Linked DNA regions of Endozoicomonas gorgoniicola. Each later gene encodes a partner of the first gene's protein in a complex. Links are inferred from orthologs where the notes say so. Each region holds a gene or a part of one and is shown on either strand. Other genes may lie near its edges.

Region 1 (3,113 bases):
GCATCAAAACAGGCGATTAAAATCGCCAGGCCTGCAGGGAAAATCGTCTGCCGTTCGGGCTTCAGTCCGGAAAAGCGGATACGATCTGTGCGGTTGAATACCAGCAGATCATGTTTCAGTTTATTCAGTCGTTCCCGGGTAATAACATCCCCTTCGCCCATTGCCTGAAGGATACTGCTGACCGTACGAATAGACCCTGAGGACCCCACAGCATCTTCCCAGCTAAGCTCCCGATACGTTTTCTCTATATTCAACAGTTCCAGTCGGGCGGCATAATAAGCTGACTGGAAACGTTCCGGCGACAAATGCCCACCGGAAAAAAAGCGGTCATTGAACGTCACACACCCCATGTGCAAGCTCTCAAGCAGCCGGGGTTCAAAGCGCTCACCAACGATCAGTTCGGTACTGCCACCGCCAATATCCACCACCAGTCTGCGATCATTATCATCAGCCTGAGTCTGGGCAACCCCCAGATAAATCAGTCGCGCTTCTTCGCGCCCGGCAATGATTTCAATGGGATAAGGCAAAATTTTTGCGGCACGTCGAACAAATTCGTCGCTGTTTCTGGCTTTTCTCAGCGCATTGGTGCCAACAATTCTGATGGCCTGAAACGTTCTGCCTTTCATGTACTGGGCAAACTGTGCCAGACAGTTAAGTCCACGCTCCATGGCTGCATCAGACAAACTGCCATCTTTTGCCAGCCCGGCGGCTAGCTGAACTTTCTCGCCCAACCGTTCCACAGGCCGGATTTCTCCCTGGTCGACCCGGGCCACAATCATATGGAAACTGTTAGACCCCAGATCAATAGCCGCTACCAAAGGCTGGCCGTCTGTCTCACTTTGACCGATTTCTCTCATGATCCTTTACTGCAAGGGTGTGTTTACTTGAAAGCCGGACTCAGCATAACAGAAGGCGGCTTGTCTCACATAACAGATCATTAATTCCTGGCTGATCCTGCAAAACCATGCAAATTTAAAAATTCGAACAATTGTTTCTCAGGCAGACCGTTTGCTATGATTTCGAAACTGAATGCAAATGGCTAGGAGACCCATTCCATGAGCGATATTGTCAATGTGACAGACGCTTCCTTCGAAGAGGACGTACTGAAGGCTGACGGACCGGTACTGGTCGACTACTGGGCAGAGTGGTGCGGCCCCTGCAAAATGATTGCACCGGTTCTGGATGAAATTGCCCAGGACTACGACGGCAAGTTGAAGATCTGCAAACTGAACATCGACGAAAACGAAGCCACTCCACCCAAATATGGCGTGCGCGGTATCCCGACCCTGATGCTGTTCAAGGGCGGCAATGTAGAAGCGACTAAAGTCGGCGCTCTGTCCAAATCTCAGCTGACTGCATTTCTGGACAGTAACCTCTGATCCTTTTCAGGGAACAGGCAAGCCAGAAATGGCCGGATGTTATTTTGGTATTTTCATCCGGCGGTCTGCCTGATGCCTGCACCAGCATTGCGCTACTTTCATCATTGCGCTACGTTCGTCAATGCAACTCAGACAGACCTTTCAACGTACTGAGCAGAAAAAAGAATAATAAAACCTATTTAAAGTTGACGAGACACTAGTTCTTGATTATTTTCCAGAAAAGGATATAGACTGTTGGAGTGACACATGTCAGACGCCAACGATTGATAAATTGGTACAATGACAGTCAATAGAATTATTTCCGGCCGGGCTTGTTTTGAATTCTTTCGAGCCAACACTCACTTAATTCAAGTACATGACCTAAACATCGGGCTGTAGCTGAAAGGCTGTAAACAGCTTTCGCAGGGATTGGCATTAAGCGATCCTTAAAATAATAATCTCAATAATACCTGATTTTCCTGCAACTACGACGGCCACTACCTTTCAATATAACGTTCTCAAACTGTTATGCATCTTACCGAACTAAAGAAACAATCTGTTCCTGAGCTTCTGGCAAAAGCCAATGAAATGGGCCTGGACAACCTCGCCCGTTCACGAAAGCAGGACGTAATATTCTCTATCCTCAAGCGCCATGCCCGCAGCGGGGAAGACATCTTTGGCGAAGGCGTTCTGGAAATCCTCCAGGACGGCTTTGGCTTCCTGCGATCTGCCGACAGTTCCTATCTGGCAGGCCCTGATGATATTTACGTATCCCCAAGCCAGATCCGCCGTTTTAACCTGAGAACCGGCGACAGCATCTCGGGTAAAATTCGCCCGCCAAAAGAAGGTGAGCGTTATTTCGCGCTGCTGAAAGTTAACGAAATTAACTTTGATCAGCCTGAAAATGCCCGCAATAAAATTCTGTTTGAAAACCTGACGCCATTGTTCCCGCAGGATCGTCTGGTGATGGAAATGGGTAACGGTTCTACAGAAGACCTGACCGGTCGAATTATTGATCTGGTCTCCCCAATCGGCAAAGGTCAGCGCGGTCTGATCGTATCTCCGCCAAAAGCCGGTAAAACCCTGATGCTGCAAAATATTGCAGCCAACATCACCCGTAACAACCCTGAATGTCACCTGATTGTACTGCTGATCGACGAACGTCCTGAGGAAGTGACAGAGATGGCACGTTCTGTTCGTGGAGAAGTGGTCGCGTCCACGTTTGACGAACCACCATCACGTCACGTTCAGGTGGCCGAAATGGTACTGGAGAAAGCCAAGCGACTGGTTGAGCACAAGAAAGACGTTGTCATTCTGCTCGACTCCATTACCCGTCTGGCACGTGCTTACAACACCGTCATTCCATCTTCCGGCAAGGTTCTGACCGGTGGTGTGGATGCCCATGCCCTGGAACGTCCGAAGCGTTTCTTTGGTGCTGCCCGTAACATTGAAGAAGGCGGCAGCCTGACCATCGTAGCCACCGCACTGGTGGATACCGGCTCCAAGATGGACGAAGTGATCTTCGAGGAATTTAAAGGTACCGGTAACATGGAACTGAACCTCGACCGTCGCATCGCTGAAAAGCGTGTGTTCCCGGCTATCGGTATTAACAAGTCCGGTACTCGTCGTGAAGACCTGCTGACCACGGAAGAAGAGCTGCAGCGCATGTGGATTCTGCGTAAAATCCTGCACCCAATGGATGAAATACAGGCCGTTGAATTCCTGCTGGATCGTATGAAGCACACCAAGACCAAT
Region 2 (5,208 bases), 4.8 Mb from region 1 along the record:
CGAACTGGTTTCACTGCTGATGTTCGATGCCGCCTGTGCGATTTTGTCGGGTGAACGGCTGGCGATTGAGACTTTTGCCCCTTCAGACGCCAGTTGTCGGGCGATACCCAGCCCAAGACCAGAGCTGGCCCCGGCTACCATGAAGACTTTGTTTGTTATATTTAGATTCATCGTACCCCTCCATCCGAGTGACTGATTCTAACGTCAAATGTCTTTTAAATCAGCTGCACCCTGAAAGAATCTTTGAACAGGTTTAAACGACGACTGACCGATGGGGCTGTGTCAGGTATTCTCTCGACTGCATTTCCTGCAGGCGGCTGAGGGTACGCTTAAACTCAAAACTCAGTCTGCCTTCGGCGTACAGTTCTGGTAACGGTACTTCAGCAGAGACAATCAGCTTGACATGGCGATCATAAAACTCGTCGATGAGGTTGATAAAGCGGCGCGCCTGATCGTCTTTGCTGGCGTTCATTTGTGGAATGCCTTCAAGTATCACTGTCTGAAACAGGCAGGCAAGTTCAATATAATCATTCTGGCTGCGGGGGCCGTCACATAAGGCTGTAAAGGTAAACCATGCAAGGTCTTCGCAGCTGTGTTTGCAGGGGATTTCCCGGCCAGCAATCGTAACAGGCTGATTACCTGTTGCATGGTTGAAATCGGCGGCCAGCGAGGCGAAAGCATCTGTCAGTCGCGTACTGGTCTGTTCATTCAGAGGGTAGTGCCAGGTTTCAGCCTGCTCCAGCAAACGTAGGCGGTAGTCAACGCCGCCATCCACATTAACGACCTGTGTGTGTTCTTTTAATAGTGCAATGGCAGGTAAAAAACGGGCGCGTTGCAGGCCATCTTTGTAGAGCTGGTCTGGTTCGACATTGGAGGTGGCTACCAGTGTCACACCCCGAAGGAACAGTTGTTCAAACAGTCCGCCCAGAATCATGGCGTCGGTAATATCGGACACAAAGAATTCATCGAAGCAGATAATCCGGGTTTCGCCAGCCAGCTTCTCCGCCACTTTTTCCAGCGGGTTCTTTTCGCCTTCCAGTCCTGTTAATTCAGAATGCACTCTGCGCATAAAATGATGAAAGTGCATGCGCATTTTCTGCTGAAAGGGCAGGCAGTCAAAAAATGTATCCATCAGGTAGGTTTTGCCGCGCCCGACACCGCCCCAGAAATACAGCCCCGGAACCGGTGTTTTGTGCTTTGATGTGAATGGATTAAGACGTTGCAGCCATGATGGTGACGGAGTGGCCATCAGTCGGTCGTAGAGGTTTTGTAACTGCTTAACCGCCTCCAGCTGGGCAGGGTCCGGCATAAAGTCGTCGCGTTTCAGGTCTCGCTGGTAGCGTTCCTGCGGAGTCATGCTGCTTTTCATTGTCAGGTCTGGCAAACGTTATTGGTTGTTATAGCTTCTGGTGATGATCCAGTTGCTGGTCAATGTACCGTTATGCCGTTGAGGCAGCAACCGCAAGAACAGGTAAAGAGAGGGTAACCCGCGTAAGAACCACCCGACCTATGTATACTTTGGCATGGAAAAAATATAACGTAAGCAAAACTGGCTTTCAGGATCGGGGAGTGGTTTCTCGTTGAACAATGAGCATTATCTGAGTCATAGGCAGACGAAGCCAGAACGTACCATTGAGGCAATACTGTGGAAGATATGAATGTACTTTGGTTTGTAGGGAGTCTGGCGTTTCTGGGGGGAATGCTGGCAGGGGCTTTGCTTTACCATCTGCTGGCCGGGCCTAAGTCTGAACGGGGCAAGCTGCAGAACCAGCTGGATGAACTGCAGAACGACTTCAAAGATTATCAGAGCAAGGTGTCTGATCATTTTGGTACCACTGCACACCTTATCAACAAGCTGACTGACAGCTATCGTGATGTTCATGAACACATGGCGAATGGTGCAGAAAATCTGTGTGAAGATGAAGCAGTAAAAAATCGTTTAAGTGACGCACTGCTGAGCAGCAATGCCTTGTTGTCTGGAAAGGTTACCAAGCGCAGGACCGAGCGCCCAAAGGCGGTGGAGCAACCAAAGGACTATGCTACAAAGCAGGCTCCGGATGAAAAGGGAACCCTGTCTGAAGAGTTTAGTGTGAAACCGGAAGATAAACCCGCCGCACCAGCGGTAGAGGTCGAACCTGTTAACCCGGCGGCTGAAGAGAAACAGGCTATTTAATGACAGGCGAGAGCAGGAAATCCTGCTCTCGCGTTTTGGGTATGCCTTTAAGCCATAGAATCCAGATACTTCTCCGCATCCAGAGCTGCCATACAGCCGGTTCCGGCGGATGTGATGGCCTGACGATAAACGTGGTCCATAACATCTCCTGCCGCAAACACACCTTCTTTTGATGTCAGGGTGGCATTGCCTTCCAGACCGCTGCCGACAATGATGTAACCGTCTTTCATCGCCAGCTGTCCGTCAAAAATGCCGGTGTTTGGTGAGTGGCCGATGGCAATAAAGCAACCGAGGGCGTCAATGTCCTGTGTCTCTCCGGTCAGTACGTTTTTAACCCGTACACCGGTGACGCCCATGTCATCACCCAGCACTTCTTCCAGTACTGAGTCCAGTACCAGACGCATGTTGCCGTTCTCTACCCGGTCCATCATTTTATTCTGCAGAATTTTTTCTGCCCGGAAGCCCTGACGGCGATGAATCACGGTCACTGTTCTGGCAATGTTGGACAGATACAGCGCTTCCTCAACCGCTGTGTTACCACCACCGACAACAACAACATCCTTATTCTTGTAGAAGAAACCATCACAGGTGGCACAGGCCGACACGCCTTTGCCCTTGAAAGCGTCTTCACTGTCCAGTCCCAGATAACGGGCGCTGGCACCGGTGGCAATAATCAGGGCGTCGCAGGTGTAGGTGTTGCTGCCTTTCAGGGTGTAAGGTTTTTTGCTGAAGTCGACTTCTTCAATATGATCGAATACGATTTCTGTGCCAAAACGCTTGGCATGTGCTTCCATATCTACCATCAGACCCGGCCCCTGCAAGCCTTCAGAGCCCCCTGGCCAGTTATCCACATCTGTGGTTGTCGTTAGCTGGCCGCCCTGCTGCATACCGGTAATAATGACCGGCTCAAGGTTGGCGCGGGCGGCATAAACCGCAGCGGTATATCCGGCGGGGCCTGACCCGAGAATAAGCAGGCGGCAGTGTCTTGGAGAAGGTTTAGCTTCGCTCATTTTTATACTCCTTGGAATGCGGCATCCTGCAGATGTCAGCGCAAGTATTCTTGAAACTAACAGTCGAAAAAATCTGGTCGGAAAAAATCGAAAGCTGAAAGCTTGAAAACAGAAAACAATAATAACACTGGTCAGGATCAGAACCAGTGAATATAAGACTAAAAATCAAAAAGCAGAGTTAATTTTTTTGCGAGCAGACCAAGGACTATATCAAGTTGCCCGCGCCAGGTAAGGTAGTCCCTGCTCTTTCATTCTCGCCTTCCTGTATAAGCGATAGGGTAAGGGAGTTTTCTGTTTCTTCATGGCGCTGGCACACAAACGTATTGCTGGAAGCTTTATGCCTGAACTGAGTACCGCTAGACGTATTGACGACAGAAAAATGCATCCTGCCTCTCCAAAACTAAAGGAATATTCATGTATTGGTTCAAGTGGCTGGCTTGAAAAATTGTATATCCCCCTGGTGCTTACTTTCCACATTATCAATCCGGAAAAGCCAAGCCCCTTGTTCGGGGCTTTTACAGGTTGGCTGATGGAAAATGAGGGGTTGCAACAGAAATAGCCTTTCAGGAAAGATTGATTTGAACAGATCAAAATTTCTGAAGGATCAGACATGTGTACAACACCCTCACTACGTCCTATGTTCGCATTTCCCGGCTGGGTAATCGAGCAGATTGATATTGATTGGGAAGTCAAACAAGCTTTTGTCTATCTCCGCAGGGATGGCCGAATTCAGCACGAGAAATGCAGTCAATGTGAAACCCCTATGGGACAAATGAAGACAAAAGATCGGTGTGTCCAGGATTTACCACTGGGAGTTCTACAGGTAAATCTTCTCTTCACAGCTTTTCAGGGCCGCTGCTCACACTGCAACAATATTGAAACCGTTACTATTCCTGGTTTAACTCCCAAGGCTCAGGCAACCGATCGCCTTAAACGACACGTCAGCCATTTATGTCGCTATATGCCCTGCGACAAGGTGCCTGAATTCATTGCTATATCCGGTGGTACTGCCCGTCGTTGGGATAAAGAGATGCTGCTGAGAATGCTTCCAGCTCCAAAGCGTGACGGTATTCGCGCTCTGCTCATTGACGAAAAATCCATTGGCAAAGGCCATCAGTATCTTACCGTTGTTCTTAACGCCGACTCAGGAGAAACCCTCTTCCTTGGTGAAGGCAAGCGAAAAGAGACTCTGGATGAGTTCTTGAGCAGCCTGACTGAAGAGCAAAAAGCGAGCATCGAGTGTGTTGGCATAGACCGTGGTGGCAGCTATCAGGCTTCGGTGAAAGAGCACTTGCCCAATGCGGATATTGTATACGACAAGTTTCACATTATTGCCAATTATAATGATGTGATAGATCAGATAAGGCGCAGGGAGTGGCGTCAGGCTGAAGAAGAGAACAAGCCCTTTATCAAGGGTCAGCGGTTCAACCTGTTCATGAACCCTGAGAACCTGACTCCAAAGCGAGAAAGCAGTCTGAAAGAGCTCTTGAGCATGAACGAGGATCTCAATCAGGCTTACATCCTGAAAGACATGCTCAAACAGCTATGGACGTACACGTACAAAGCGTGTGCCGGCAAGTTTCTGGATAGATGGATAGAGTTAGCAAAAGAAACCGGAATTGCAGAACTTAAGAGGTTTGCTAAGGGCTTGGACAGGGCAAGAGAGGGCTTGCTGTCGTACTGCCATCATCGTATAACCAGCGCGAAGATTGAAGCTTTCAATGGAGTCATCAAACGGATTATCTACAAAGCTTGTGGCTACAATGATCTTGATTACCTCTATCTTAAAATCAGGCAGGAGGCTGTAAAATGATCAGCCAACCTGTAAAAGAGCCCCTTGTTCAAAAAAAGGGTTCAACAACAAGATAAAGTTGCCGCTGCGCGCAACCCACTCTAATTCGTTATACTGGTGGGCTAGTGCAGCTAAGCGCTAAAAAGCATGCATGGATATAACGCTTGTCAGCACCAGGCATGCGGCATTCCAATAACGAATCATAGAGTTGAAAGCATGAATGAGTCCGTTAC

What was found.
Region 2: the proteins of trxA (region 1) and trxB are in contact, whole or in part, in a crystal structure (PDB 1F6M), measured with the Escherichia coli proteins. The link is inferred for Endozoicomonas gorgoniicola from one-to-one orthologs.

The regions. Positions count from the first base shown.
Region 1 is NZ_JAPFCC010000001.1:4,936,264-4,939,376, forward strand. What follows is about bases 1-2,717. They hold trxA (thioredoxin TrxA), read left to right. Parts: upstream 1-1,055; coding sequence 1,056-1,379; downstream 1,380-2,717. Other genes in these bases: ppx (exopolyphosphatase), read right to left, coding at 1-857; rho (transcription termination factor Rho), read left to right, coding at 1,887-2,717. Also shown: more of rho, read left to right, coding at 2,718-3,113. UniProt on the Escherichia coli protein: Participates in various redox reactions through the reversible oxidation of its active center dithiol to a disulfide and catalyzes dithiol-disulfide exchange reactions.
Region 2 is NZ_JAPFCC010000001.1:152,626-157,833, forward strand. Bases 1,203-4,199 are described here. They hold trxB (thioredoxin-disulfide reductase), read right to left. Parts: upstream 3,184-4,199; coding sequence 2,221-3,183; downstream 1,203-2,220. Other genes in these bases: zapE (cell division protein ZapE), read right to left, coding at 1,203-1,357; NX722_RS00675 (YhcB family protein), read left to right, coding at 1,655-2,173; NX722_RS00685 (hypothetical protein), read left to right, coding at 3,521-3,742; NX722_RS00690 (ISL3 family transposase), read left to right, coding at 3,794-4,199. Outside these bases: NX722_RS00665 (SDR family oxidoreductase), read right to left, coding at 1-171; more of zapE, read right to left, coding at 254-1,202; more of NX722_RS00690, read left to right, coding at 4,200-4,996; sulfate transporter CysZ, read left to right, coding at 5,192-5,208.